2 linked regions of the Caballeronia sp. TF1N1 genome follow. The protein of the gene in region 1 interacts with the protein of each later gene in a pairwise test. Links are inferred from orthologs where the notes say so. Each region holds a gene or a part of one and is shown in the gene's direction. Other genes may lie near its edges. The genes, in order: odhB and lpdA.

Region 1 (15,026 bases):
AAAGACATAAGCCGGACGGAATGCAGCGCACAAGGAACTTGCGCGCTGCCGGACAAGCTCAGTCGGAACAGCATTGCGTCAAAGACGGCCTGCCGAGCCACGACGCCTCCTTATCCAGAATGTTCTGGATGGACTCAGGCCTGCTTCGACGGCGCATAACCAAGATACCTTCTATGACTCGCGCCCTACGCAATATCGCAATCATCGCCCACGTCGACCACGGCAAGACCACGCTCGTCGACCAGTTGCTCCGTCAATCGGGCACGTTCCGGGAAAACCAACAGGTCGCGGAACGGGTCATGGACTCGAACGACATCGAAAAAGAACGTGGCATCACGATCCTGGCGAAGAATTGCGCGGTCGAATACGAAGGCACGCACATCAATATCGTCGACACGCCGGGACACGCCGACTTCGGCGGTGAAGTGGAGCGTGTGCTCTCCATGGTCGATTCCGTGCTGTTGCTCGTCGACGCCGTCGAAGGCCCGATGCCGCAAACGCGCTTCGTGACCAAGAAGGCGCTCGCGCTCGGGCTTAAGCCCATCGTCGTCATCAACAAGGTGGACCGTCCGGGCGCGCGTATCGACTGGGTAATTAACCAGACGTTCGATCTGTTCGACAAGCTGGGCGCGACCGAAGAGCAACTCGACTTCCCGATCGTCTACGCGTCGGGCCTGAACGGCTATGCCGGTCTCGACCCCGAAGTGCGCGAAGGCACCATGCGTCCGCTCTTCGAAGCCATTCTGGAACACGTGCCGGTGCGCCCGTCGGACCCAGATGGTCCCCTGCAACTGCAGATCACTTCGCTCGACTACAACTCGTATGTCGGCCGTATCGGCGTGGGTCGCGTGGCGCGCGGCCGTATTCGCCCGGGCATGCAAGTGGCCGTGCGTTCGGGTCCGGACGGCGCGATCATCAATCGCAAGATCAATCAGGTGCTGTCGTTCCACGGCCTCGAGCGCGTGCAGGTCGAAGAAGCGCAAGCAGGCGACATCGTGCTGATCAACGGTATCGAGGAAATCGGTATCGGCGTGACCATCTGCGCGCCGGAAAATCCCGAAGCGCTGCCCATGATCACCGTCGACGAACCCACGCTCACGATGAACTTCCTCGTGAACTCGTCGCCGCTCGCGGGCAAGGAAGGCAAGTTCGTGACGAGCCGCCAGATTCGCGACCGTCTCACGAAGGAACTGAACCACAACGTGGCGCTGCGCGTGAAAGACACGGGCGACGAAACCACGTTCGAAGTGTCGGGTCGCGGCGAACTGCATCTGACCATTCTGGTCGAGAACATGCGCCGTGAAGGTTACGAACTCGCCGTGTCGCGTCCGCGCGTGGTGCTGCAGGAAATCGACGGCGTGAAGCACGAGCCGTATGAAAACCTGACGGTCGATATCGAAGACCAGCATCAGGGTGGCGTGATGGAAGAACTCGGCCGTCGCAAGGGCGAAATGCTCGACATGACGTCCGACGGCCGTGGCCGTACGCGTCTCGAATACAAGATTTCGGCGCGCGGTCTGATCGGTTTCCAGAGCGAATTCCTGACGCTTACGCGCGGCACGGGTCTGATGAGCCATACGTTCGACTCGTACTCGCCGGTGAAGGAAGGTTCGGTCGGCGAACGTCGCAACGGCGTGCTGATCTCGCAAGACGATGGCGCCGCTGTCGCCTATGCACTGTGGAAGCTGCAGGATCGCGGCCGCATGTTCGTGACGCCGGGCGACGCGCTGTACGAAGGCATGATCATCGGTATCCATAGCCGCGACAACGACCTGGTCGTGAACCCGATCAAGGGTAAGCAGCTTACCAACGTGCGCGCATCGGGTACGGACGAAGCCGTGCGTCTCGTGCCGCCGGTTCAGCTGTCGCTGGAATACGCGGTCGAGTTCATCGACGACGACGAACTCGTCGAGGTGACGCCGCAGTCCATCCGCCTGCGCAAGCGTCATCTGAAGGAACACGAGCGTCGTCGCGCGAGCCGTGAAGGCGCAACCGACTAATGCGTTCGTTCGCATGCATGTGACAAAGCCGCCTTCCGGCGGCTTTTTTTATCTCATCGCTAAAGCTTCCGAAAGCGCTGCCGACGCGCGCGCAATAACATCGCTTGCTTATCGCGCGAATGCCCGCACATCTGCGTTACAGAAGGGCGAAGCCGAGGCTCCAAGGTGCGACCACCTGTCATATGACGATTGGTTCTGTGCTATGCTAATCGGATTAGCTGTCGCTTTTTAGGTCCTTCCAAGCAGACTTGATTCGCGCAATCCGCTAAACGGTCAGGCCGTGGCGCGGAAGGTTTCTTAACCCGCACTTCCTCGAGAAACTCGAAGAAAGGTGAGCGTAAAATGATGAAGCAATTCCAGTCGAACTCCTATTTGTTCGGCGGTAACGCTCCGTACGTAGAAGAACTGTACGAGCAATATCTAGACAACCCGGCGTCGGTCCCCGAGACCTGGCGCACCTATTTCGACGCGCTTCAGAACGTGCCAGCATCCGACGGCACGGCTCAGAGCGACGTGGCTCACGGCCCTATCGTCGAATCCTTTGCGCAGCGCGCGAAGTCCAACGCCTTCGTTCCTCGTGAAGGCGGCGGCGAAGATCTCGCCACCGCGCGCAAGCAGGTCTACGTCCAGTCACTGATCGGCGCATATCGCTTCCTCGGCTCGCAACTGGCCGACCTCGATCCGCTCAAGCGCCGCGAGCGTCCGCATATTCCTGAACTCGAACCTGCGTTCTACGACTTCACCGAAGCCGACATGGACCAGACGTTCAGCGCCACGAACCTGTATTTCGGTTTCGAGCGCGCGAGCCTGCGCGAGATCGTCAAGGCATTGCGTGACACGTATTGCGGCAAGATCGGCGCCGAATACATGTACATCAGCGACCCTGAACAAAAGCGCTGGTGGAAAGAGAAGCTCGAGTCGACGCGTTCGACGCCCAACTTCTCGAACGACAAGAAGAAGCACATCCTGAATCGCCTGACGGCCGCCGAAGGCCTCGAGCGTTTCCTGCACACCAAGTACGTCGGTCAGAAGCGCTTCTCGCTGGAAGGCGGCGAGAGCTTCATCGCGTCGATGGACGAAGTCGTCCGTCACGCAGGCGCGAACGGCGTGCAGGAAATCGTCATCGGCATGGCGCACCGCGGGCGTCTGAACGTGCTGGTCAATACGCTCGGCAAGATGCCCGCCGACCTCTTCGCCGAATTCGAAGGCAAGCACGTCGATGACCTGCCGGCTGGCGACGTCAAGTATCACAAGGGTTTCTCGTCGGACGTCTCGACCGATGGCGGCCCGGTTCACCTGTCGCTCGCGTTCAACCCGTCGCATCTGGAAATCGTGAACCCGGTGGTCGAAGGGTCGGCGAAGGCGCGGATGGATCGCCGTGGCGACGAAGAAGGCCTGCAAGTGCTGCCGGTGCAGATTCACGGCGACGCCGCTTTCGCGGGCCAGGGCGTCGTGATGGAAACGCTGAATCTCGCGCAGACGCGCGGCTACGGCACGCACGGCACGCTGCATATCGTCATCAACAATCAGATCGGTTTCACGACCTCGGACCCGCGCGACTCGCGCTCGACGCTGTACTGCTCGGACGTCGTCAAGATGATCGAAGCGCCGGTGCTGCACGTGAACGGCGACGATCCCGAAGCCGTGGTGCTCGCCACGCAGCTCGCCATCGACTTCCGCACGAAGTTCCATAAGGACGTGGTCGTCGATATCGTCTGCTTCCGCAAGCTCGGCCACAACGAGCAGGACACGCCGGCGGTCACGCAGCCGCTGATGTACAAGACCATTGCCAAGCATCCGGGCACGCGCGCGCTGTATGCCGAAAAGCTCGTGCAGCAAGGCGTCATCACGCCCGAAGTCGCGGACGAATACGTCAAGGCGTACCGTACGGCAATGGACGAAGGTCACCACACCATCGACCCGGTGCTCTCGAACTATAAGAGCAAGTACGCGGTCGACTGGGTGCCGTTCCTGAATCGCAAGTGGACCGACGCGGCCGACACCGCCGTGCCGCTCGCCGAACTCAAGCGGCTGGCCGAGCGCATCACCACGATCCCGGAAAACTTCAAGGTGCATCCGCTCGTCGAGCGCGTGATCAACGATCGCCGCGCCATGGGCCGTGGCGAAGCCAAGCTCGACTGGGGCATGGGCGAGCATCTCGCGTTCGCGTCGCTGGTCGCTTCGGGTTATGCGGTGCGTCTGACGGGTCAGGACTCGGGCCGCGGCACGTTCACGCACCGTCACGCGGTGCTGCACGATCAGAACCGCGAACGCTGGAACGACGGCACGTACATTCCGCTGCAGAACATCGCCGAAGGTCAGGCCAAGTTCTCGGTGATCGACTCCGTGTTGTCCGAAGAAGCCGTGCTCGGTTTCGAATACGGTTATTCGACCGCCGAGCCGAACACGTTCGTCGCGTGGGAAGCGCAGTTCGGCGACTTCGTGAACGGCGCGCAGGTCGTGATCGACCAGTTCATCTCGTCGGGCGAAGTGAAATGGGGCCGCGTCTCGGGTCTCACCATGCTGCTGCCGCACGGCTACGAAGGTCAAGGTCCGGAGCACTCGTCGGCACGTATCGAACGTTTCCTGCAGTTGTGCGCGGATCACAACATGCAAGTGGTGCAGCCCACCACGCCGGCGCAAATCTTCCATCTGTTGCGCCGCCAGATGATCCGCTTGTTCAGAAAGCCGCTGATCATCGCCACGCCGAAGTCGCTTCTGCGTCACAAGGAAGCCGTGTCGGACCTGTCGGAACTGGCGAAGGGTTCGTTCCAGCCGGTCATCGGCGAAGTGGACGAAGCCATCGACGCGAAGAAGGTCAAGCGCGTGGTCGTCTGCTCGGGCCGCGTGTATTACGACATCGTCGCGCATCGCCGCGAAGCGAAGAGCAACGACGTCGCCATCGTGCGTATCGAGCAGCTCTATCCGTTCGCGCACAAGCAGTTCGACGCGGAACTCAAGAAATACGAGAACGCGACCGAAGTGGTCTGGGTGCAGGACGAGCCGCAGAACCAGGGCGCCTGGTTCTACATCGAGCACCATCTGCGTGAAGGCATGAAGGACGGCATGAAGCTCGCATATAGCGGCCGTCCGGCTTCGGCTTCGCCCGCGGTCGGTTATTACGCGAAGCACTACGAGCAACAGAAGGCGCTCGTGGAAGGCGCGTTCGGCCGCCTCAAGGGCGCGCAGGTGATCGCGAAGTAACACGGCTTGACGGGACCGCGCGGGCAAGGCTCGCCGGTCCCGTACGCGAAACGCGCATCGAATGCGGCGTCAGGTCGCCGTGCATCGCGTCGCTCGCATTCATACAGACACGTATCAGGACAAAACAGAAATGGCTATCGTAGAAGTCAAGGTTCCCCAGCTTTCGGAGTCGGTTTCAGAAGCGACCATGCTGCAGTGGAAGAAGAAGCCGGGCGAGGCTGTCGCCCAGGACGAAATCCTCATCGAAATCGAGACCGACAAGGTCGTGCTCGAAGTGCCCGCACCGTCCGCCGGCGTGCTGGCGCAAGTCATCAAGCATGACGGCGATATCGTCGCCGCCGATGAAATTATCGCGAAGATCGACACCGAAGCCAAGGCCGGTGAAGCACCGGCGGCCGCCGCCGCTGGCGACGCGGAAGTGAAACCGGCGCCCGAAGCCGAGCCTGCCGCCGCATCGGCTGCTGCTCCGGCGGCCGCGCAAGGTTCGGCGCAAGCCACGGGCGGTGCCGCATCGCCTTCGGCCACGAAGATTCTGGCCGAGAAGGGCGTATCCGCGGACCAGGTTGCAGGCTCCGGCCGCGACGGCCGCATCACGAAGGGCGATGCACTCAGCGCTTCGGCATCCTCCGCTGCCGCGCCCGCCAAGGCTGCTGCTCCGGCACCCGCCACCGCACCGGCTCCGGCTGCCGCACGCGCCGCGAAGCCGTCGCTGCCGGACGTGAAGGCGCCCGCATCGGCGGATCAGTGGCTCAAGGATCGCCCGGAACAACGCGTGCCGATGTCGCGTCTGCGTGCGCGTATCGCCGAGCGTCTGCTCGAATCGCAGCAGACCAACGCCATCCTGACGACGTTCAACGAAGTCAACATGGCGCCGGTCATGGATCTGCGCAACAAGTACAAGGACCGCTTCGAAAAGGAACATGGCGTGAAGCTCGGCTTCATGTCGTTCTTCGTGAAGGCCGCCGTGCACGCCCTGAAGAAGTTCCCGCTCGTAAACGCGTCGATCGACGGTAACGATATCGTCTATCACGGTTACTTCGACATCGGTATCGCGGTCGGTTCGCCGCGTGGTCTCGTCGTGCCCATTCTGCGTAATGCAGATCAGATGAGCCTCGCCGACATCGAAAAGAAGATCGCCGAATTCGGTCAGAAGGCGAAGGACGGCAAGCTGTCCATCGACGAAATGACGGGCGGCACGTTCTCCATCTCGAATGGCGGCGTGTTCGGCTCCATGCTGTCGACGCCTATCATCAACCCGCCGCAGTCCGCGATTCTCGGCGTGCACGCCACGAAGGAACGCGCCGTGGTGGAAAACGGCCAGATCGTGATCCGCCCGATGAACTATCTGGCGCTGTCTTACGATCACCGCATCATCGACGGCCGCGAGGCCGTGCTGTCGCTCGTCGCCATGAAGGACGCGCTGGAAGATCCGGCTCGTCTGCTGCTCGACCTGTAAGCGTAGAACGCATGTTGCCCTGGTGCGCGCGATAGGCTCGCGCGCACCGTGAAGGGCGTCTCCGCATGAGCGGAGTCATATCAAGGGAAAGTCATGTCCAAGGAATTTGATGTCGTCGTGATCGGCGCGGGCCCCGGTGGCTATATCGCGGCCATTCGCGCAGCGCAGCTCGGCAAGTCGGTTGCGTGTATCGAGAAGTGGAAGAATCCGGCGGGCACGCTCAAGCTCGGCGGTACGTGTCTGAACGTGGGCTGCATTCCGTCGAAGGCGCTGCTCGCGTCGTCGGAAGAGTTCGAGAACACGGCGAAGCATCTGGGCGATCACGGCATCAGCGTGTCGGACGTGAAGCTCGATGTCTCGAAGATGCTCGCGCGCAAGGACGGCATCGTCGAGAAGATGACGAAGGGCATCGAGTTCCTGTTCCGCAAGAACAAGATCACGTGGCTCAAGGGTCACGGCAAGTTCGCCGGCAAGACCGAGGCCGGCGTGCAGATCGAAGTGTCGGGCGAAGGCGAAACGGAAACGGTCACGGCGAAGAACGTGATCATCGCCACGGGTTCGAAGGCGCGTCATCTGCCGAATATTCCGGTCGACAACAAGATCGTCGCCGACAACGAAGGCGCGTTGTCCTTCGACGCCGTGCCGAAGAAGCTCGCCGTGATCGGTGCGGGCGTGATCGGTCTGGAACTGGGTTCGGTGTGGCGCCGTCTCGGCGCGGACGTGACCGTGCTCGAAGCGCTGCCGCAGTTCCTCGGCGCAGCGGACGAAGCGCTCGCGCGTGAAGCCGCGAAGCAATTCAAGAAGCAGGGCCTCGACATTCACCTCGGCGTGAAGATCGGCGAAGTGAAGACCACGGAGAGCGGCGTTTCCATCGCGTACACGGACAGCACGGGTAATGCAAAGACGCTGGAAGCGGACCGCCTGATCGTGTCCATCGGCCGCGTGCCGAACACGGACAATCTCGGTCTGGAAGCAATCGGCCTGAAGGCCAACGAGCGCGGTTTCATCGACGTGGACGAACACTGCGCGACCGCCGTGCCGAACGTGTACGCAATCGGCGACGTGGTGCGCGGCCCGATGCTCGCGCACAAGGCGGAAGACGAAGGCGTGGCGGTGGCGGAGATCATCGACGGTCAGAAGCCGCATATCGACTACAACTGCATTCCGTGGGTCATCTACACGGAACCGGAAATCGCGTGGGTCGGCAAGACCGAGCAGCAGCTCAAGGCGGAAGGGCGCGAGTTCAAGTCCGGCCAGTTCCCGATGATGGCCAATGGCCGCGCATTGGGTATCGGCCGTGCGGATGGCTTCGTCAAGATGATCGCGGACGCGAAGACCGACGAGATTCTCGGCGTGCATATCATCGCGGCCGACGCGTCGGACCTGATCGCGGAAGCCGTGGTGGCGATGGAGTTCAAGGCGGCCGCCGAAGACATCGGCCGCATTTGCCATCCGCATCCGTCGCTTTCCGAAGTCATGCGCGAAGCGGCGCTCGCAGTCGATAAACGCGCGCTGAACATGTAAGTTCCCCGGGTCTGGAAGGACCCGGCCGGACTCGGCCCGGCTCGGCCGGCATCGCAACGAAGGCGAGCGGATCAAACCGTTCGCCTTCGTCACATTCAACGGCATCAGCGCTACAAGCCGCATCATGAACGTCACCGAATACTACGAAAACGAGCTGCGCACGCGGGGCTATCGATCGGACGAGGCGCAGCTCGCGGCGGTCGCGCGGCTGCAGCGCTGTTACGACGAATGGATCTCCTATAAGTCGCGCCGCTCGAACGCAATCATGAAGTTTCTCGTGCATCCGGAGCTGCCGCGCGGCGTGTACCTTTGGGGCGGCGTCGGGCGCGGCAAGAGCTTTCTGATGGACAGCTTCTATGCGGTCGTGCCGGTGCAGCGCAAGACGCGTTTGCATTTTCACGAGTTCATGCGCGAGGTGCATCGCGAACTGGAAGACCTCAAGGGCCAGGCCGATCCGCTCGACGAACTCGCGCGGCGCATCGCGAAGCGTTACCGGCTGATCTGCTTCGACGAGTTCCACGTCTCCGATATCGCCGACGCGATGATTCTTTATCGCCTGCTCGATCGCCTCTTCACCAACGGCGTGCAGTTCGTGATGACGTCCAATTACGAGCCGGACACGTTGTACCCGGAAGGCCTGCATCGCGACAGGCTGCTGCCGGCTATCGAGCTCATCAAGAAGCATCTCGACGTCCTGAATGTCGATGCCGGCACCGACTATCGCAGACTGACGCTTTCGACCGTACAGGCCTATCACACGCCGCTCGGCGCAGCCGCGGATAAAGCCTTGCGCGACGACTTCGCGAAGCTCGCCGCCGTGCCGGACGAAAGTCCGCTGCTGCATATCGAGAAGCGCGAGCTCAAGGCCCTGCGTCGCGCGGACGGCGTCGTCTGGTTCGATTTCGCGACCTTGTGCGGCGGACCGCGTTCGCAGAACGATTACCTCGAACTCGCGAGCCGCTTTCACGCCGTGATTCTGTCGGACGTGCCGCAGATGTCACCGCGCATGGCATCGGAAGCGCGTCGCTTTACGTGGCTCATCGACGTGTTCTACGACCACAAGGTCAAGCTGCTGATGTCGGCGGCGGTGCCCGCCGAAGACCTGTACGTGGAAGGACCGATGGCCAATGAATTCGCGCGCACGGTATCGCGCATCGTGGAAATGCAGTCGAAGGAATATCTGGAGTCGCCGCGCCGTCTATCGGATATCTCACTGACCTAATACCGAGAAACCAAAAATAGCCGTTCAGCCAATTGGCGTAAGGCTTGTCGGGCTTTTTCAAGATTAGGAGGACTCTTATTTCCCCGCTTTGGTGCGCTCGGTATCGTTGCCGGGTACAGCAAATTGGAGAAATTAACGTGAAGCCCTACCGCGACATGTCCGACGAAGAATGGCAAATGGTGGCGCCATTGCTCCCCGAGCTGAGGCCGCGTTCCGAATTGCGCGGTCGGCCGCTCGCCAACACCCGCGCCGTGCTAAATGGCGTGCTCTGGGTCATGTATAGCGGCGCGTCGTGGTCCACCATGCCGCGCAAATACCCGTCGTATCAGACGTGTCACCGGCGCTTCAAGGCGTGGCACGAATCGGGCGTGCTGCTGCGCGTGATGACGCAGTTGTTCGGCCCGGCGGGCGAGTCCCTTTACGCGTTGATGACTTCTCGCATGCGCGTTCCGGCGGAGCTTCCATCGCTCATGGAAGAAAGCGTCGAAGCGGAACGCCGCGCTGCGTGACATCGGCCACGTGCGAAGCGTCTGCAAAGCGTCTGCAAAGCGTCTGCAAAGAGGATGCAAAACGAAAACCGGCCTTGGCCGGTTTTTTCATTTGAGCGAGATCACTGACGCAACCATGTCTGCGAGCGCCCCAGGAGCGACACGCCGATATACCCGCGCACCACGAGTTTCTGTCCGCCGTCCTCGAGCTTCATCTTGCACTTGTAGAGCTTGCCGTTTTCAGGGTCGAGAATCTGCCCGTCTTCCCAGGTGTCGCCGTTCTGCCTGAGACCGGTGATGATGGTCATGCCTTTCACCAGTTGATCGCGCCGCTCGTCGGTGCAGGCCGTGCAGCGCCGCTCCGGATGATCGAATTCGCCGATGCCGCGCACCACGCGTCCCGACAACTGGCCGCTGCCGTCGTCGACGATCTGAATGATCGCCTTCGGCTTGCCCGTGGCATCGTCGATAGTCTGCCATGTGCCAACGGGCGTAGGCGCTTGCGCAAATGCGCTTGCCGCCGACAACGCGAAGAGCGCAGCGGCGCATGCGCGGCTGATCGCACGCTTCATAGGGTGTCTCCTTTTTCTAATCGTCATCCCGCGCGCTGGTACGGCGGGTCGCGTCAGCATACGAGAAAGCCGTATCTGCGTCTGAGAGGAAACGTTCTAGCCAACAACGCGCTACCGTGCGCCGCGCAAGCCGGCTTCGAGCGTGGCGAAGGTGCGGGCGTCGGTGCGATCGAAATTGAGCGGCGTCACCGCAATGCGTCGGGCCGCCACGTTCGCCGTCTCGCTGTCGGGCGCATTCTCACGTGCGCCGCGTTGAAAGCGTAGCCAGTAGTAATCGAGACCGCGGAGGTCGACTTCCGCGATGACGTCGATACCTTCCACGAGCCCGACGCCTTGCCGCGTCACGGTAAGCGGACCGGCGGCTTCTGCATCGCAATCGGGGAAATTGATGTTGAGACACGTCGGCGCGTCGTGTGAGATGGCGAGCAACTGACGGATCACGCCGGGCGCGAGCGCGCTCGCCGTGTCCCAGCGCACGTTGTCGCGATCTGAAAATGTCTGGCTCAACGCGATGGACGGCAAGCCGAGCAGCAAGCCTGTCATGGCTGCGCCGACCGTGCCGGAAAACATGGTCTCGACGCCAAGATTTGCACCGCGATTGATGCCGGAAAGCACGAGATCGGGCGGCGCGTCTTTCATGAGATGGCGCGCGGCCATCACGACGCAGTCGCCGGGTGTGCCTTGCACGCCGAAGCGCCGTTCGCCCTGACGCGACACGCGCAACGGCGAATGAAGACTGATGGAGTGCGACGTGCCGCTCTGATCGTGCTCGGGTGCGATCACCCAGACTTCGTGCGCGATTTCGCGGGCGACGGCTTCGAGCACGGCAAGGCCGGGGGCGTCGATGCCGTCGTCGTTGGTCAGCAGCACACGTTGAACGATGGGTTCAGTAGCGGACATCGCGAATCACTCCTTGGTCGGTTGTGAATGAGATCAACCGATTATTACAGAGATCGCGACGCCGAATGAGTGTCAAGCGCGTGCCAAGCGCGTGCCAAGCGCGCGTCTTTAGCGAACGCCCAACCCGCGCAATACGGCATTGCCGTCTTCGGTCAGCCGGACTTTCGGTGCGCCCGCTTCGGGAGACACGATTTCGACGTAGCCATATTCCTGCAACGAAGCGACATCCGGCGTCGCGGCCATGGCGTCGATCGGCGCGTGCAAAAGCAAAAGCAGCGTGGCGATTTCGTGATGGCTGAGCAGCCGTTTGATGGCCCGCACGGGCGCCGAAGCGGAAGCTAAACGGAGGTTCATGGACCGAACTCCTTGGTTGTTACATGACGATTCTGGGCGCCGGTGACATCCGGCAGCCGACGTTGATGTCGATGAAGTCCGGCAAGGTTAGAAGCCGATTCTTAGGCGAAACTTAAAATTAACCGATGCCGGGAAATCGCGCTCGTTACAGCGTGTGTCGTCAAGTCAGCGAGCACTTCAGAGCGCCGCCATCAGAAGCGATAGTCGGGATTTTTCGGGTCGAACGTCAGGTCGTCGAAGGGCTTGGGATCGATGCGTTCGAGCACGATGCTTTCGAACTGCTCGCCGTCGTTATCGAACGATTCGATGCTGCGCAAAAGCGGACGCGTCAGATCGAGACCGAGCACTTCGCGCTTGGCGTAGAAGTCGGGCTGGCCGCTCGGCGTATCGTAGGTGAGGGCGACGACGCGCACACCGTCGATGGTCCGCACATCGACGCTGGCCGGCCGCGTGATGCCCGCTTCGATGAAGCGGCGGCCTTCGTCGATGAAACGCTGCGTAATGGCGTCGATGCTGAGTTCGCGGATCGAATGATTCGACTGCGCGCGCGCAAAGGCGCCGTCGATCTTCGTCCACATGGGCACCACGCCGAACAGCCCGCCCAGATGCCCGTATAGCTCACGAGGACGCGTCGAATCGTCGTAGATGATCTCCTGGCCCGCATGCGCGCCGTCGGGCAACCATTTGGCGTAGATGCGCAGCGGTTCGCGCGTCACGCGCACGAGCATGTGATCGGCGCGCTTCGGCCATTTTCCCTTCACGCGTTCGCGCCGCCACATGGTGAATTCGCACGATGCAAAGCGGTGCGTGCCCGCGCTCAAGTAACGCGGCAGCGTGTGAGGATCGAGCGACTGGAAGAGTGCGACGAGTTGCTCGTCGTCGAGCGCCGCAAGCTCGCCGCTCGCCGCCGCGCTGGTCAGCCACGCAACCTGCTGATCGGCATCGAGCGTGGCGACGCGGTCCGCGCCAACCTGTGCGTACGCGTGCGATTCGAACAGCGCGAACATCGCGAGCAGCAGAAAACACAGGCTCGCATAGGCGAGCCGCCAGTTCGTGATGCGGCGCAATTGCACTGACGGCACTGGCGGCACTGGCGGCATGAGTTCTCCGATTGGACCAGTGATGCTACTCCTTAAGCTTCGCGCGTTCAGCATCGCGTAATTCGCGTCGCAAAACCTTGCCGATGGTCGAAAGCGGCAGAGAATCCCGAAACTCCACGAACGCCGGCATCTTGTAGCCGGTCAGATGTAAACGGGCGAAGGCGAGGACTTCTTCCACGGTGAGCGTGGCGTCGCGCCGCACGACGAACACCTTCACGCGTTCGCCCGTCACCGCGTCGGGCACGCCGATAGCCGCTGTCGAATGCACTTTCGGATGCGCCGCGAGCACGTCCTCGACCTCGTTCGGATACACGTTGAACCCGGACACGATCATCATGTCCTTCTTGCGATCGACGATACGAACGAACCCGCGCGCGTCCATTACGCCGATGTCGCCGGTGGCGAGCCAGCCGTCCGCGCCGATAATCCGCGCGGTCTCGATAGGCCGATTCCAGTAGCCTTTCATCACTTGCGGGCCCCACACGCAAAGCTCGCCGCGTTCGCCGATGTCGGCCCATACGCCGTCTTCGCGGCGCATGCGCACGAGCGTGGAAGGCACGGGCAGGCCGATGCTGCCATCGAAAGCCATGTTGTCTTCGACACCGATGGGACTCGCGCACACGAGCGGCGAGCATTCTGTGAGCCCGTAACCCTCGGTGATCGACAGGCCCGTGAGCTTCGCGAAGCGTTCGGCGACGCCGCGTTGCGTGGCCATGCCGCCCGACATCGCAAGCTTGAGCGCGGAGAAGTCGCGCGCGCGGAATTCGTCGTTGTCGAGCAGCGCGTTGTAGAGCGTGTTGAGCGCGCTGATCGCGGTGAAGTTCTCACGGCGCAGCGCGCGCATGAACGTGCTGAGATCGCGTGGATTGGCGATCAGCACATTGCGCGCGCCGATGCCGAGGAACACGAGCGCATTCATCGTCAGCGAATAGATGTGATAGAGCGGCAGCGGCGTGACCACCGTTTCGGCGCCATCGACGAGCCTCGCGCGCGCCCACGCAAGCGCCTGCATCACGTTGGCGATGACATTGCGGTGCGTGAGCATCGCGCCCTTCGCCACGCCCGTGGTCCCGCCGGTATATTGGATGAAGGCGATATCGCCGTGCCCGATGCGCACCGGTTCGAACTTGCGCCTGGCGCCGCGCGCGAGTGCCTGCCGCAAGCCGACCGCCTCGGGTAGCGAGTACGCGGGCACGCTCTTCTTGACGTGACGCAGAAAAAAGTCGATTGCCTGACCCTTGAGGTTGAGGCCGTCGCCGAGCAAGTCGCCGAGCGTGCTCACGATCACATGGCGGATGCGTGTGCCGTGCTGCGCGTCCTGCAATGTTTTCGCGAAAGGCTCCGCGACGACGATGGTCTGCGCGCCGCAATCCTTCAACTGATACGCGAGTTCGCGCGCCGTATAGAGCGGATTCACGTTGACGACGATCGCGCCCGCCGCAAGCGCGCCGAAGAGCGTCACGGGATAGGGCAGCGAATTGGGCATCATGAGCGCGACGCGATCGCCGGGTTTGACGCCGAGTTCTTGCAAATACGAAGCGAACGCCAGCGCCTTATCGCGCAGCGCGCCGAACGTGAGTTCGGAGCCGAGGCTCACGTAAGCGACGCGATCGCGAAAGCGCTCGACGGCTTGATCGAAGAAATGCGTGAGCGAACGGTAACGCGACGGATCGATATCGCGCGGCACGCCCGCCGGATACGAGGCATGCCAAATGCCATCCGTGCAATGCGGCTCGACAGCCCCGCGCGGCGATGCCGGTGCCGGACTCATGGTTTGTCTCCGTTGGCGCGGGTTGTATGCGCCTTATGTTTGTCATGCTGCTTTGTGTTCTGCTGTGTGCTTCGTGCTTCGTGCTCGCGTTGCGTCGGCTACGTGCGTTGAGGGCCGCGAGCGTCTCGCGGCTTCAGCGTTCCAGTATCGCGACGATGCCTTGTCCGCCCGCCGCGCAAATCGAGATCAGCCCGCGCGTGGGACGGCCATCGCCGCGAGCGGGCGCATGGCTCAACATCTTCGCGAGCGTGCCGACGATGCGCCCGCCCGTCGCCGCGAACGGATGCCCGGTCGCGAGCGAACTGCCGTTCACGTTCAGACGCGCGCGGTCGATGCCGCCTGGCGCCTGCCCGAGTCCGAGCACGGTTTCGCAATACTCTTGGTCTTCCCATGCGGCGAGCGTGCATAGCACCTGCGCGGCGAAGGCTTCGTGAA
Region 2 (15,113 bases), 610 kb from region 1 along the record:
CTTGTACTTCGCCGACAGCTCGCTCGGAATGTCGTGCTTCAGAATGCCTTCGATGGAAAACACCGCCGCGATGGACCCGAGGAATTCGCGGTCGCGAAACACCGGCGTTTGCAAGGTGATGTAGCCGTTGCCGAGGTCGTCGTAGAGTAAGGGCGAATAAACCTGGCGACGCGTCGTGCGCGCTTCCTCGAAGGCGGCCTGCACCGCTTCGTCCATCTGCGTGTCGTTGGGTTTGGCGAGCCGCGACCCGAGTACCGGCAGCGGCGTATTGGGCCAGCGCGGTTTGTGCTGGCTCGTGTACCAGTTCATGTAGAGGATCTCGGGATGCCCCTGCATGATGTCGGTGGAAGACGTCTGGAATGTCTGAGGGTCGCCATGACCGCTTGCGATGTCTCGCGATAACGCCTGGATCTGCTCTTGCGCACCCGTCATCGAAAGACGAATCTGTTGCTGGGCCCAGGCGACGTTCCGGTATAGCGTGTCTTCCTGCTGCTGCTGCTCGCGGCGGTTGAGACTCCAGAGAATCAGGCTCATGACGACCAGAAAAACGAGGATCGAGATGAGCGGCGTGAGTAAATAGGAGTTCGACCACCACGGTCCGTGGTGCCAGCGGGTGGGCGACGAGTCGGTCGGCTTGCGCGCGACCCGCGCCGAGCGTGCGAGAAGCCGATCGGTCAACATGGAAGCGATTGTAACGCAGCGTCTGATTGTTAATTAGCGTAAAAAGGTGCTAGAGACGGCTCAATTGCGGGAAAAGGAGGAGAAAAGTCTGATTAAAAAAGCCTTATCGGACGGTGCATTGCAGCAATTTTCCGCATTATGAGATCATCTCTCATGATTCGAAAAATTCCTTGCTACAAAGTCTGGACCCTATTTAGAATTGCCGGCACGCGGCCAGTGCCCGGTTTTCGGCGGGCGACTGTCGGCGGTTCTTAGAGCGATCCTCACATCAGGAGACGAGCATGTCCGCTGTACCCGACGAAGTTCTCAAATATGTCGCCAATGCCAAAGACGACGATCCTCAGGAAACCGCCGAGTGGCTCGACGCACTCGACGGCGTCATTTCGGCAGTCGGTCCTGATCGCGCGCACTACCTGATCGAAAAGCAGATCGAATTCGCCCGCGTGCATGGCGAGCATCTGCCGTTTTCGGCGAATACGCCCTATATCAATACGATTCCCGTCGCCGGCCAGGCCAAGATTCCGGGCGACCAGGACATCGAGCACCGCATTCGTTCGTACACGCGCTGGAACGCCATCGCCATGGTGTTGCGCGCGGGCAAGGACACCAATGTCGGCGGTCACATCGCTTCGTTTGCTTCGGCGGCGACGCTCTACGACGTCGGCTTCAATCACTTTTGGCACGCACCGTCGAAGGAACATGGCGGCGATCTCGTGTTCGTGCAGGGTCACTCGTCGCCGGGCGTCTACTCGCGCGCGTTCCTGCTCGGCCGTCTGACCGAGGCGCAGCTCAACAACTTCCGTCAGGAAGTGGGCGGCGAGGGAATCTCCTCGTATCCGCATCCGTGGCTGATGCCGGACTTCTGGCAATTCCCGACGGTGTCCATGGGCCTGGGCCCGATCATGGCCATCTATCAGGCGCGTTTCATGAAGTACATGGAAGCGCGCGGTATCGTGAAGACGCAGGGCCGCAAAGTCTGGGCGTTCCTGGGCGACGGCGAAACGGACGAGCCGGAATCGCTCGGCGCAATCGGCATGGCCGGGCGCGAGCGTCTGGACAACCTCGTGTTCGTCATCAACTGCAACTTGCAGCGTCTGGACGGTCCGGTGCGCGGCAACGGCAAGATCATCCAGGAACTCGAAAGCGAATTCCGTGGCGCTGGCTGGAACGTCGTCAAGGTAATCTGGGGCAGCCGCTGGGACGCGCTCTTCGCACGCGACAAGACCGGCGCGCTCATGCGCCGCATGATGGAAGTGGTCGACGGCGAGTACCAGACCTACAAGTCGGAATCGGGCGCGTTCGTGCGCGAGCACTTCTTCAACACGCCGGAACTGAAGGCGCTGGTGGCCGACTGGTCCGATGAAGACATCTGGAACCTGAACCGCGGCGGCCACGATCCGCACAAGATCTACGCGGCTTACGATCAGGCGCAGAAGTCGAAGGGCTCGCCTACCGTGATCCTCGCCAAGACCATCAAGGGTTATGGCATGGGCGAACACGGCCAGGCCATGAACATCACGCACCAGCAGAAAAAGCTGCCGATCGACACGCTGAAGAAATTCCGCGACCAGTTCCGTCTGCCGTTGACCGACGAACAGATCGCCGACGTGCCGTATCTCACCTTCGAGGAAGGCTCGAAGGAACTGGAATACATGCGCGCCCGCCGTCAGGAACTGGGTGGCTATCTGCCGTCGCGCCGCGAGAAGGCGGAGTCGCTGCCGGTGCCGGAACTGTCGGCATTCGAGCCGCTGCTCAAGGGCACGGGCGAAGGCCGCGAAATCTCCACGACGATGGCGTTCGTGCGGGTGCTCAACATCCTCTTGAAGGACAAGGCCATCGGCAAGCGTATCGTGCCGATCGTGCCGGACGAGTCGCGTACTTTCGGCATGGAAGGCCTCTTCCGCCAGATCGGGATCTGGAATCAAGACGGCCAGAAGTACATTCCCGAAGACTCCGACCAGCTGATGTTCTACAAGGAATCGGAAACCGGGCAGATTCTGCAGGAAGGCATCAACGAAGCCGGTGGCATGTGTGACTGGATCGCGGCCGCGACGTCGTATTCGACGCACGGCGAGATCATGATCCCGTTCTACATCTTCTACTCGATGTTCGGCTTCCAGCGCATCGGCGACCTGGCCTGGGCGGCGGGCGACATGCGTTCGCGCGGCTTCCTGCTGGGCGGCACCGCTGGGCGCACGACGCTCAACGGCGAAGGCCTGCAGCACGAAGACGGCCACTCGCTGCTGTGGGCAGCATCGATCCCGAACTGTGTGAGCTACGACCCGACCTTCGGTTACGAACTCGCGGTCATCATGCAGGACGGCCTGCGCCGCATGGTCGCCGACCAGGAAGATGTGTATTACTACATCACCGTGATGAACGAGAACTACGAGCATCCGGCGATTCCGCAAGGCGAGTCGGTTGCCGCGGACATCATCAAGGGCATGTACGCGTTCAGGAAGGCCGAAGGCGCGGCAAAGGGTCCGCGCGTCCAGTTGATGGGCGCGGGCACGATCTTCAACGAAGTGATCGCCGCCGCCGACTTGCTCAAGAACGACTGGGGCGTGGCCGCCGACCTGTGGAGCGTGCCGAGCTTCACGGAACTGGCTCGCGAAGGTCAGGCAATCGACCGCTGGAATCTGCTGCATCCGGCCGACGAAAAGCAAGTGCCGCATGTCACCAAGCTGCTCAAGGGCGCGCAAGGTCCGGTGATCGCGTCGACGGATTACATCCGCGCGCTCGTCGACCAGATTCGCGCCTATGTCCCGAACAAGTTCGTGGTGCTCGGCACCGACGGCTACGGCCGCTCGGACACGCGCGAAGCACTGCGCCACTTCTTCGAAGTCGACCGCTACTGGGTCACGCTGGCCGCGCTCAACGCGCTCGCCGACGAAGGCACGATCGAGCGCAAGGTCGTCGCTGAGGCGATCAAGAAGTACAACCTCGACCCGGCTAAACCCAACCCGATGACCGTCTAAAGGCATCGCCCCCGTGCGTTGTGATGCGGCGCGCTCCCGAAGCGGGGGCGCGCCGCATGCAACACAGGAGACACTAATAATGAGTCAAGCGATCGAAGTCAAAGTGCCGGACATCGGCGATTTCAAGGACATTCCCGTGATCGAGGTTCTGGTCAAGGTGGGCGATGTCGTTGAACAGGAACAGTCCCTCGTCACGCTGGAATCCGACAAGGCCACCATGGATGTACCGAGCTCCTCCGCGGGCACGGTCAAGGAAGTAAAAGTCAAAGTGGGCGATAACGTGTCGGAAGGCACGTTGATCGTCGTATTGGAAAGCGGCGCTTCCGCGCCCGCCCAAGCCGACGCGCCCGCCAAGCAGGAAGCGCCCGCCGGCACGACCACGCAGTCGCAGCCCGCGCAAGCCGCTCAGGCTTCGAGCGGCGGCGGATCGGTGGAAGTGAAGGTGCCGGATATCGGCGACTTCACGGATATCCCGGTCATCGAAATCGGTGTGAAGGTTGGCGACAAGGTGGAGAAGGAGCAGTCGCTCGTCACGCTCGAATCCGACAAGGCGACCATGGATGTGCCTTCGCCTGCCGCCGGCACCGTCAAGGAATTGAAGGTCAAGCTCGGCGATACGGTGTCAGAAGGCACGCTGATTCTGATTCTCGAAGGCGGCGAAAGCAGCCCGGCCGCTTCCGCGCCCAAGCAGGAGGCGCCGAAGCAGGAAGCGCCGAAGCCGGTCGAAGCGCCGCCCGATGCGCCCGCCAAACCCGCGCCCGCGCCCGCGCAGCCGTCCGCGCTCGCGCAGGCGCCCGCGATTCCCGCAGGCGATGGCACACGCACGTCGAGCCACGCGTCGCCTTCGGTGCGCAAGTTCGCGCGCGAACTCGGCGTCGATGTCACGCGCGTGCGCGGTTCCGGTCCGAAAGGCCGCATCACGCAAGGCGACATCACCGCGTTCGTGAAGGGCGTCATGTCGGGTCAGGGCGCAGCGCCCGCCGCGGTTGCCGCGCCGGCTGGCGGCGGTGGCGACCTCAACTTGCTGCCGTGGCCGAAGATCGACTTCACGAAGTTCGGTCCTGTCGATCCAAAGCCGCTGTCGCGCATCAAGAAGATCTCGGGTGCGAACCTGCATCGCAACTGGGTGATGATCCCGCACGTCACGAACAACGACGAAGCGGACATCACCGAGCTCGAAGCGCTGCGCGTGAAGCTGAACAAGGAAAACGAGAAGTCGGGCATCAAGATCACGATGCTGGCTTTCGTCATCAAGGCAGTGGTTTCCGCGCTGAAGAAATTCCCGACCTTCAACGCGAGTCTCGACGGCGACAACCTCGTCTTCAAGAAGTATTTCCACGTTGGCTTCGCGGCCGATACACCGAACGGCCTCGTCGTCCCGGTGATCCGCGACGCCGACAAGAAGGGCTTGATGGATATCGCGAAGGAGATGACGGATCTCTCGAAGCTCGCTCGCGAAGGCAAGCTGAAGCCGGACCAGATGCAAGGCGGCTGCTTCTCGATTTCTTCGCTGGGCGGCATCGGTGGCACGAACTTCACGCCGATCATCAACGCGCCGGAAGTGGCCATCCTGGGTCTGTCGCGTGGCGCGATGAAGCCGGTGTGGGACGGCAAGCAGTTCGTGCCGCGCCTCACGTTGCCGCTGTCGCTGTCGTATGACCACCGCGTCGTCGACGGTGCGGAGGCGGCGCGCTTCAACGCCTATCTCGCGGGCATTCTGGCGGACTTCCGCCGGGTGATTCTCTAAAAAAGTGGCGCGTGTCTTCCTCGCTCGATTGTGCGGGCAAGACACGTGAGACGCTGGGACCGGCGCGTGCTTCGGTGCGCGCGCCTGCTCCAACCGCTCTTCTTCGCCATCATCTTGCATGGGACCCGGGTCAGGCGCTTCAGGCACCGGCTCTGGTCGACATAGGGGACAAATATGAGTCTCGTCGAACTAAAAGTACCCGACATCGGCGACTTCTCCGATGTCGATGTCATCGAAGTCAATATCAAGCCCGGCGACGCCATCGAAAAGGAACAGGGCGTCATCACGCTCGAAACCGATAAGGCCACCATGGAAGTGCCCGCCGATCAGGCAGGCACGATCAAGGAAGTGAAGGTCAAACAGGGCGACAAAGTCTCGCAAGGCTCGGTCATCGCGATGATCGAAACCGAAGGCGCGAGCGCCGCTGCGGAACCTAAGGCCGAAGCGCCGAAGGAAGCGTCGTCCGCAAAGCCGGCTGCACCCGCGCCCGCGGCGTCGGGCGGCGGCGCACAGGACGTGAAGGTGCCGGATATCGGCGACTTCAAGGACATTCCGGTCATCGAGATCCATGTGAAGCCGGGCGATACGGTCGAGAAGGAGCAATCGCTCGTCACGCTCGAATCCGACAAGGCGACCATGGATGTGCCTTCGCCCGCCGCGGGCACCGTGAAGGAACTGAAGGTCAAGCTGGGCGACAACGTCTCCGAAGGCAGCGTGATTCTGACGCTCGAAGGTCAGGGCGGAGGCGTGAGCGAAGTGCCGACCAAGCCGACGGCCGCGCAACCGCAGCCCGCCGAAAAGGCGAGCGCCGCGCCCGCGCCGAAGGCAGGCAGTTATTCGGGCAGCGCGGATGTCGAGTGCGACATGCTCGTGCTCGGCGCAGGCCCCGGCGGCTATTCGGCGGCGTTCCGCGCAGCGGATCTCGGCATGAGTACCGTGCTCGTCGAACGCTATGCGACCCTGGGCGGCGTGTGTCTGAACGTCGGCTGCATTCCGTCGAAGGCGCTGCTGCATACCGCGCTCGTGCTCGACGAAGCCAAGCATCTCGAATCGCACGGCATCACGTTCGGCAAGCCGAGCATCGATCTGGACAAGCTGCGCGGCTTCAAGGAAGGCGTCGTCAAGAAGCTGACCGGCGGTCTCGCGGGCATGGCGAAGGCGCGCAAGGTACAGGTGGTGACGGGCGTCGGTACGTTCGTCGATCCGAACCACATGGAAGTGCAGGGCGACGGCGGCAAGAAGGTCGTCAAGTTCAAGAAGGCGATCATCGCGGCGGGTTCGCAGGCGGTGAAGTTGCCGTTCTTCCCGGACGATCCGCGCGTGGTCGACTCGACCGGCGCGCTCGAACTGCGTCAGATTCCGAAGCGCATGCTGGTGGTGGGCGGCGGAATCATCGGGCTGGAAATGGCGACGGTTTATGCGTCACTCGGCTCCGAAATCGATGTCGTCGAAATGCTCGACGGTCTGATGATGGGCGCCGACCGCGATCTCGTGAAGGTCTGGGAGAAGTACAACGCGAAGCGCTTCGCCAACGTCATGCTGAAGACCAAGACGACCAAGGCGGAAGCCAAGGACGACGGCATTTACGTGACGTTCGAGGGCGACAAGGCGCCGACCGAAGCGCAGCGTTACGACCTCGTGTTGCTGGCCGTGGGCCGCAGTCCGAACGGCGGGAAGATCGGCGCGGACAAGGCGGGCGTCGCGGTGACGGATCGCGGCTTCATCAACGTCGACAAGCAACTGCGTACGAACGTCGAGCATATTTTTGCGATCGGCGATCTCGTTGGCCAGCCGATGCTCGCGCACAAGGCCGTGCACGAAGGCCACGTCGCGGCGGAAGCGGCGCATGGCGAGAAGGCGTACTTCGATGTGCTGCAAATTCCGTCGGTGGCTTATACCGATCCGGAAGTGGCGTGGGCCGGCAAGACCGAAGACCAGTGCAAGGCCGAAGGCATCAAGTACGGCAAGGCGGTGTTCCCGTGGGCCGCTTCGGGCCGCGCGATCGCCAATGGTCGCGACGAGGGCTTCACCAAGCTGATTTTCGATGAAGCGACGCATCGCGTGATCGGCGGCGGGATCGTCGGATTGAACGCGGGCGATCTGATCAGCGAAGTGTGTCTCGCGGTCGAGATGGGCGCGGATGCCACGGACATCGGCAAGACCATCCACCCGCATCCGACCTTGGGCGAATCCATCGGCATGGCGGCGGAGTTGTACGAAGGCGTCTGTACGGACTTGCCGCCGCAGCGCAAGAAGTAAGCGGCCGCAAGAGGGTGTCGAGCGAAGCGCGCTTCTTCACGGAAGCGCGCTTTTGCTTTTGAGCTGCGCGCTCGAAAGCGTGAGGCGAAAGCCGTTTTTTCGAACCAACAGACGACAAAAAACCCGGCGCGAGGCCGGGTTTTTCGTGATTCTTGCTTCGTCAACCGGGCGAACCCGGCTTCGAACTTACGCAACCGTCTTCTTGGCGGTGCGCGTAGCTTGTTCGGTCGCTTGCGTAGCGGCCTTCGTGGCGGCCGTGGCGGCTGCGTTGAAGTTGCTTTCAGCGATTTCGACAGCTTGCTTCGTTGCCTTGTGAACCGTTTCGTACGTCGTGTTGGCGGCGGTGATGGCCGACTTCATGACCGCGACTGCGGTTTCCGAACCAGCCGGTGCGTTCTTCGCGACGTTGTCGACGAGCGATTGCACCTTGCGGTTTTGCTCTTCGTACTGCGCTTCAGCAACGCGAGCGAATTCAGCTTGCGTGGACGACGCAATTTCATACAGATGACGGCCGTACGACAGAACCTTCTCGGCGACCGGCTGCGTGAGGCTTGCTTGCAGCGAGAGGAGTTCTTGTGCGTCCTTGACCGACAGCGCGCGCTGGGTGTTCTCCTGGCTTTCGGCCAGGGTGGACTTCACGACTTGCAGATTCAGTTCGACCAGCTTTTCGATACCTTCGAATGCCTTGTTCGTGAGGCCAAACAGCGTGTCGAAGTTAGCTTTTTGTGCGGCGGCGATTTGCTCGGGGGTCAACAGGGTCATCTCAGGCTCCTGATAGTCGACCCATCAACGCGGGTCGTGGTTTGGTAGATCCGGCGCGCCGTTGCGGCCGGTTACTGCAAAGTGCGATTGGTGCGTCGCAACATGAAGCCATTTTAGAGATATTCCGATAGATGTCAAGCGCTTTTTGTGCATTGCACAATAGGCCGAAAGGTCTTGTTAAACAATGGCTTAAGTTAGATCTCACCGGCATGCGCTGCTGCTTGGTGAAAACCCTATGCACCGCCGCAGGGCGTGGCGTTGCGAGACGCTCTCAACCGGATAGGAGCGTTATGAAAGCACGCTAAGACGACAGAATCATGTCCCGTCGATGCCATGCTGGAAACTCGCATCGGCAAGAAAGATGAGATGTTTCTGTAGTAAGTCCTATTTTTAGGATGACGCCGTACACCAAATTGTTGAAGAGACGTTAACATTTCGACTGTCGGTTGCGTTGTTGTTGTGTTGACGCCGCATCCGTCCACCGCACGCAGCCTTCTTCGAATTTTCGCTTCGCTGTCTTTCAGACCCGAATCCGCGATTCCTGGCTCAAGTTGCAGAAAGTTTTGCCGATAGTGCGCTTGTCGTCTCGTATAAAAGCGCGCTGTTGGCAGCACTGCTGCAAAGCGCGATCGTTTTTTCCGATCAAAGCGCGCGTTGTGTAACGATAAGCAATCGTGGCTTACAACTCGGTTTAACGAGTGCCGATAAGTGCTTAATATTGCTTAAATTTCGTAGCTTCACTACACTTGGCGGTACTCTCCAGCCGCCCAACAGAACACTAATGAAAACCGAAATGTTTTCGTCGTTTAAGGTGGTTCATGGCGTAGCGCTGCGCTCCGCGTTGTCGATCGCCATTTCCATCGCTGTAGCGACGTCCTTTGCAGCGGCTCCGGCTGAAGCCCTCGCAAAAACCGCCACCGCAACCAAATCCGTCAAGAAATCCGCGAAGTCCACTGCTTCCGCCGAGAAGGCCGAAAAGCCTGCTCGTGTGGCGAAGACATCGGCGAAATCGGGCCGTGCCGCCCGCGTAGCCAAGGTCGCCGCCGAAGACGACGACGTACCCCGGGCTTCCCGCAAGCGTCGAGTGAATTACCGCATGGACCCGCGCTCGCGCCGCGCCGCAGTGCACTCGGTGGCGTATCAGCCGCGTGCCACCTCGGTCGGTTCGGCGTTCGGTTTGCATGAAACGCCCGACAGCCTGGCGCTGCGTTCGAGCGTGGCCTATGTGGTGGACCAGAACACGTCCGAAACGCTTTTCGACAAGAATTCGCGCGCCGTCGTGCCTATCGCGTCCATCACCAAGTTGATGACGGCCATGGTCACGCTCGACTCGCACTTGCCGCTCACCGACGAAATGACGGTGACCGACGAAGATCGCGATTACGAGAAGTTCACGGGCTCGCGGCTCGCCGTCGGCTCGGAGCTCAATCGCGAGGATATGCTGCATATCGCGCTCATGGCATCGGAAAATCGCGCGGCGGCTGCGTTGTCGCGCTATTACCCGGGTGGCCGGCCGGCTTTCATCGCGGCAATGAACGCGAAAGCGAAGTCGCTCGGCATGACCGACACGCATTTCGAGAACTCCACGGGTCTCACGAGCCTCAACGTTTCGAGCGCACGCGATCTCGTGAAGATGGTGAACGCGGCGTATCAATATCCGCTCATCCGCAAGTTCTCGACGGATCGCAGCTACGAAGTCTTCACCGGCAAGCGCAATCTCGCCTACAACAGCACGAACGCGCTGGTGCGTAATGCGTCGTGGGATATCGGTTTGCAGAAGACCGGCTTCATCAACGAAGCGGGCGAGTGCCTGGTGATGCAGGCAACGGTCAACGGCCGCCCGGTCGTGATCGTGCTGCTCGATTCCTACGGCAAGTATTCGCGTTTCGCGGATGCCGGCCGCCTGCGTTCGTTCCTCGATACGCTCGGCGAACCGCGCATCATGAGTGCGGATATGGGTAGCGGCACGAACCCCTAAGCACGTTTGAATAAGCAGAAAGCCGGATGGGTCTCTCGACCCGTCCGGCTTTTTGTCTTTGAAGCAGCGTTTCTAACGCAAGATTCAGCGCGATGCGGCTGCAACCGGCTCGGGGTGATAACCCAGCGAGCGCGAGATCTCCAGCGCCGTATGACTGAGTTGCTTGAGCCACGCGTCTTGGAGACGATCGGCCGGCGCCGACAACGACAAGCCCGCGACGAGCCGCCCGGTATCGTCGTAAATGCCCGCCGCGATACAGCGCACGCCCAGTTCGAGTTCTTCGTTATCGCGCGCGCAAGCCTGTTGCCGCACGAACGACAACTCACGTTCCAGCTTCGACAGATCGGTGATGCTGTTCTGTGTGTGGCCCGAAAGACCCGTGCGCATGGCGTAGGCGCGCACGCGCGTGGTTTCGTCGGCGGCGAGGAAGAGCTTGCCGACCGAAGTCAGATGCAGCGGCGCGCGTCCACCGATCGCGCGAACGACCTGCATGCCGGAGCGTTCGGAATAAGCCCGCTCGATATAGACGATTTCGTCGCCCTGACGCACCGAGAGGTTGACCGTCTGTCCCGTTTGCCGATGCAGTTCGCGCATCGGCGGCATCGCGGCCTCGCGCACCGAAAGGCGCGCCTTGACCAGATTGCCCAGTTCGAGCAGACGCATGCCGAGCCGATACGTGCCTGGATCGGAGCGGTCCACCAGCCGGCAAAGCACCATGTCGTTCAGGATGCGGTGCGCCGTGGAAGGATGCAGATCGGTGCTTTGGGAGAGTTCCTTCAGGCTGACGGGATCGGTGTGGCCGGCAAGCGCGTCCAGCAGACGCATCATGCGTTCGATCACCTGAATGGAGGTTTTGGATTCCGGGTTCGTATCGCTCATCGTGGAAATCGGTTGATGCGTCAAACTACGGATGCGCAATTGTATCTCATAATGTGAAAACGCGGTCGGCGGTTGGGGAGTGCCCGAACCACCGCCGCTTCGCGGATAATCGGCGTGCATCTTAGAAAATCTCGAGAAAACAGGAAACGCTCCACCATGCAAGTCGGACTATTCGTCACGTGCCTCATCGACATGATGCGGCCGGAGATCGGCTTTTCGGTCATCAAGCTGATCGAGCGCGCGGGTTTTACGGTGAGCGTGCCGCCCGCGCAAACCTGCTGCGGCCAGCCCGCGTATAACTCCGGCGATCGCAGGCTTGCACGCGATCTCGCCGAAAAGACACTGCGGGAATTCGAACAATTCGACTACGTGGTGGTGCCGTCGGGTTCGTGCGGCGGAATGATCCGCGCGCATTACGGCGATCTCTTCCGCGACGATCCGCAACTCATGAATCGCTTCGCGCGCTTGCAACCGCGCGTCTTCGAACTCACGGATTTTCTCGTGAATGTTGCCAAGGCGCGCATGGAGCCCGGTGTGTTCGAAGGCGCCGTGACCTATCACGATTCCTGCTCGGGCCTGCGTGAGCTCGGCGTGAAGGCGCAGCCGCGCGATTTGCTCGCACAAGCGGGCGTGCCCGTGACCGAGATGGCGGGCTGCGAACATTGCTGCGGTTTCGGCGGCACGTTCGCGGTGAAGTACGGCGACATTTCGACGGCCATCGTCGATGAAAAGTGCGCCAACATCAAGGCGAGCGGCGCGGCTACCGTCGTGCTGGGCGATCTCGGCTGCATGCTGAATATAGAAGGGCGCTTGAGGCGCACCGGCGACACGAGCACGCGTGTGCTGCATATCGCGCAAGTGCTTGCCGGCGACGCATCCGACTCCATCCGCAACTGACGAACGAGCGAGCCCATGCAAGTCCAGACGATGCACTTCAAGGCGCGCGCCGGCAGCAAACTCGCCGATGAGCGTCTGCAGCAGAACCTCACCAAGCTCTCGACCAAATTCGTGAGCGCGCGGGCGAGCGCGGTGCTCGATATCGACTTCGAGGCGACGCGCGCCGCGCTGAAGGAGCGCCGCAATCGCGCGCTCGACAACCTCGACGTATGGCTCGAAACCTTCGAACGCGAGGCGACGCGCCGTGGCGCGACCGTGCTCTACGCGGAATCGACGCAGGATGCCGCGCGGCTCGTCGCGGACATCGCGCGCGCGCATGGCGTGAAAAAGGTCATCAAGACCAAGTCGATGGTCTCGGAAGAGATGCAACTGAATCGCGTGCTCGGCGAAATGGGCGTGCAGTCCATCGAAACCGATCTCGGCGAATACATCCTGCAGATCAACGACAACGAGCCGCCGAGCCACATCATTGCGCCCGTGGTTCATAAGGACAAGGAGCAGATCGCCGATCTCTTCGCGAAGACGCACGGCAAGCCGCGTCTCACGGACATCCCCGACATGACCCGCGAGGCGCGCGAGGTGCTGCGCCCGCATTTCATGTCCGCCGATATGGGCGTGACGGGCGGCAACTTTTTGATCGCGGAAACCGGCTCGGTGGCAGTTGTCACGAACGAAGGCAACGAAGGCATGTGTACCGTGATGCCGCGCGTGCACGTCGCGGTGACAGGCATCGAGAAGATTCTGCCGACGCTCGAAGATCTCGCCACCGCAATGCGTCTGCTGCCGCGTTCGGCGACCGGGCAGACCATTTCCAATTACTTCTCACTGCTGACCGGCCCCCGCGCGACGGGCGAGCGGGACGGGCCCGAGCATATGTATTTCGTGCTCGTCGATGGCGGGCGCACCGGGCTTATCGGCGGCGAGTTTCAGGAGATGCTGCGGTGTATTCGCTGTGGCGCGTGCATGAATCACTGCCCGGTGTATCAAAAGATCGGCGGTCATGCGTATGGCTGGGTTTATCCCGGACCGATGGGTTCGGTGTTGACGCCGGCTTATGTGGGCATCGACAAGGCGCTCGATCTGCCGCAAGCCGCAACGCTATGCGGCGAATGCAACAGCGTGTGCCCGGTGGGTATTCCGCTGTCCGACCTGCTGCGCAAACTGCGCGAAAAGCAGACCGAACGCCATCTGCGCCCCTGGACCGAACGCGCGGCGCTCGCCGTGTGGGGTTACTTCGCGCTTCGGCCAGTCGCTTATGCGCTTTTTACGAAACTCGCGGTGCGCGTGCTTGAAGTCATGGGCGGAAAGAGAAAGACGATATCGCGCATGCCATTCGGCGCCGGATGGACCGAAACACGCGATATGCCCGCGCCGGTCGGGCGCACCTTCCGCGAACTATATAAGGCGAAAGGCACGCATCTCGGGTAAGCGTGTTTCCACGAAAGCGATGTGAAAAAGCCGCGCCGGTTCGACCCGGCACGGCTTTTTAGCGCTCCGCGCAATCGACGCGTTATCCGCCGATTGGCCCGAGCGAGCTTCGCTGGTTGCCGCCGTGTCCGCCACCGCCACCGGCGCCACCACCTTGATCGCCACCGCGATGGTAGCCGCCATTGCCGCCACCGTTTCCGCCAGGATTCGCGGCGGGCGCCTGCGGACGTCCCGGCGGGACGCCGCCGACGGCTCGCGGCAACGGCGCGCCTCCGCCTGCCTGTTGAGGCGGCGGTCCGCCCACCGGACGGCCTCCACCGGCTTGCGGTGGCTGACCACCACCCGGCTGATGTCCGCCACCCGCTTGTTGCGGCTGATTATTTCCTTGCGGCGGGCGCCCACGCGGATAGTCCCCGCGATTCCAGTTGCCCGATGGCGGACGACGCCAGCCTGGACCGTCATCCCAATAGCGGCCGGGGCCAGGACCGTAGTAAGCGGGGCCAGGACCGGAGTAGTAGCCGCCGCCCACCGCTACGCCGGGCTGAACGACCACCGGCGCGCCGTACGCGTCGTAGCCATAGCCGGGATCGGCGTAGCCCGCGGCGGGATATCCGCCACCGTAGGATGATCCATCGGGATAAACCGCGCAGCCGCCTAGTACCAAAGCCGATGACGCGATCAAAAGTCCAGCAACTGCGGATTTCATGTCGTTGATTAGTTCGTTGCAGTGATAACAATGAGACACCCGGCGTGCTCCGATGTCCCCAAGAACTTTGTAAGGTTTTATGACGATTGGCCCGTTTTTGTTGCAATTTCAAAGCCGTGGGTTGACTACCTTTCGTTGTCCGCCACGCAACGAAGCTTTGCTTTTCAGCGTCTTTTTAAGATGTCGGCGATTCCGTAAGATTCGACAGTCGCTTAGTGGGCATCATTCATGCGCTTAATGCGACGACGAACAGAGGTAATTCCATGAAAAAGACAATATCGACCTATTGGCCCGCCGCGATCCTGTTGCCGCTTGTACTGACGTTCTGCATGCACGCGGGCGAGCCCCGGTTAGCCGTCGAACGTCACGGGCGTTCGGGCGTGGCAAGCGTGAGCGCGGAATTGGCGCGCGCGATTTCCTACGGCTTAGTCGATGACGACGACGCAAGACCCAACGCGCCGGCACGTCCCGAATCGATATAGACGCCGGCGAAACGCCGCGCACAGGCCACAAAAAATGGCGCCCTTCATGAGAAGGACGCCATTTTCTTTTTCAGCAAACGCGCGTGCAATGCCTTACTTCAGCACGCTTGCCACTGCGTTGGCGACGACATCGATATTGCGCAGATTCAGCGCAGCCACGCAGATGCGCCCCGTGCTGACCGCATAGATGCCGAATTCTTCCCGCAGACGGTCCACTTGCGGCGCGGTCAGGCCCGAGTACGAGAACATGCCGCGCTGACGGTCGACGAAGGAAAAGTCGCGATCCACGCCCGCGCCCTTCAGACGCTCGACGAGG

What was found.
Region 2: the proteins of odhB (region 1) and lpdA interact in binary tests that used the Escherichia coli proteins (3 or more experiments, as listed by UniProt). The link is inferred for Caballeronia sp. TF1N1 from one-to-one orthologs.

The regions. Positions count from the first base shown.
Region 1 is NZ_CP084626.1:1,705,747-1,720,772, reverse strand. Bases 4,666-7,497 are described here. They hold odhB (2-oxoglutarate dehydrogenase complex dihydrolipoyllysine-residue succinyltransferase), read left to right. Parts: upstream 4,666-5,334; coding sequence 5,335-6,660; downstream 6,661-7,497. Other genes in these bases: lpdA (dihydrolipoyl dehydrogenase), read left to right, coding at 6,754-7,497; LDZ28_RS07935 (2-oxoglutarate dehydrogenase E1 component), read left to right, coding at 4,666-5,204. Also shown: translational GTPase TypA, read left to right, coding at 174-2,000; more of LDZ28_RS07935, read left to right, coding at 2,343-4,665; more of lpdA, read left to right, coding at 7,498-8,184; cell division protein ZapE, read left to right, coding at 8,309-9,406; LDZ28_RS07915 (transposase), read left to right, coding at 9,544-9,915; LDZ28_RS07910 (DUF2147 domain-containing protein), read right to left, coding at 10,017-10,466; 5'/3'-nucleotidase SurE, read right to left, coding at 10,578-11,366; LDZ28_RS07900 (hypothetical protein), read right to left, coding at 11,475-11,720; LDZ28_RS07895 (DUF1571 domain-containing protein), read right to left, coding at 11,912-12,820; LDZ28_RS07890 (AMP-binding protein), read right to left, coding at 12,846-14,591; LDZ28_RS07885 (acetyl-CoA C-acetyltransferase), read right to left, coding at 14,725-15,026. UniProt on the Escherichia coli protein: E2 component of the 2-oxoglutarate dehydrogenase (OGDH) complex which catalyzes the second step in the conversion of 2-oxoglutarate to succinyl-CoA and CO(2).
Region 2 is NZ_CP084626.1:1,094,742-1,109,854, forward strand. What follows is about bases 5,375-8,293. They hold lpdA (dihydrolipoyl dehydrogenase), read left to right. Parts: upstream 5,375-5,922; coding sequence 5,923-7,665; downstream 7,666-8,293. Other genes in these bases: aceF (dihydrolipoyllysine-residue acetyltransferase), read left to right, coding at 5,375-5,406; LDZ28_RS05010 (phasin family protein), read right to left, coding at 7,852-8,293. Also shown: oxygen sensor histidine kinase FixL, read right to left, coding at 1-681; aceE (pyruvate dehydrogenase (acetyl-transferring), homodimeric type), read left to right, coding at 963-3,659; more of aceF, read left to right, coding at 3,739-5,374; more of LDZ28_RS05010, read right to left, coding at 8,294-8,427; pbpG (D-alanyl-D-alanine endopeptidase), read left to right, coding at 9,209-10,405; LDZ28_RS05020 (IclR family transcriptional regulator), read right to left, coding at 10,490-11,284; LDZ28_RS05025 ((Fe-S)-binding protein), read left to right, coding at 11,441-12,181; LDZ28_RS05030 (lactate utilization protein B), read left to right, coding at 12,197-13,609; LDZ28_RS05035 (hypothetical protein), read right to left, coding at 13,692-14,315; LDZ28_RS05040 (hypothetical protein), read left to right, coding at 14,579-14,797; LDZ28_RS05045 (amino acid aminotransferase), read right to left, coding at 14,891-15,113. UniProt on the Escherichia coli protein: Lipoamide dehydrogenase is a component of the glycine cleavage system as well as of the alpha-ketoacid dehydrogenase complexes.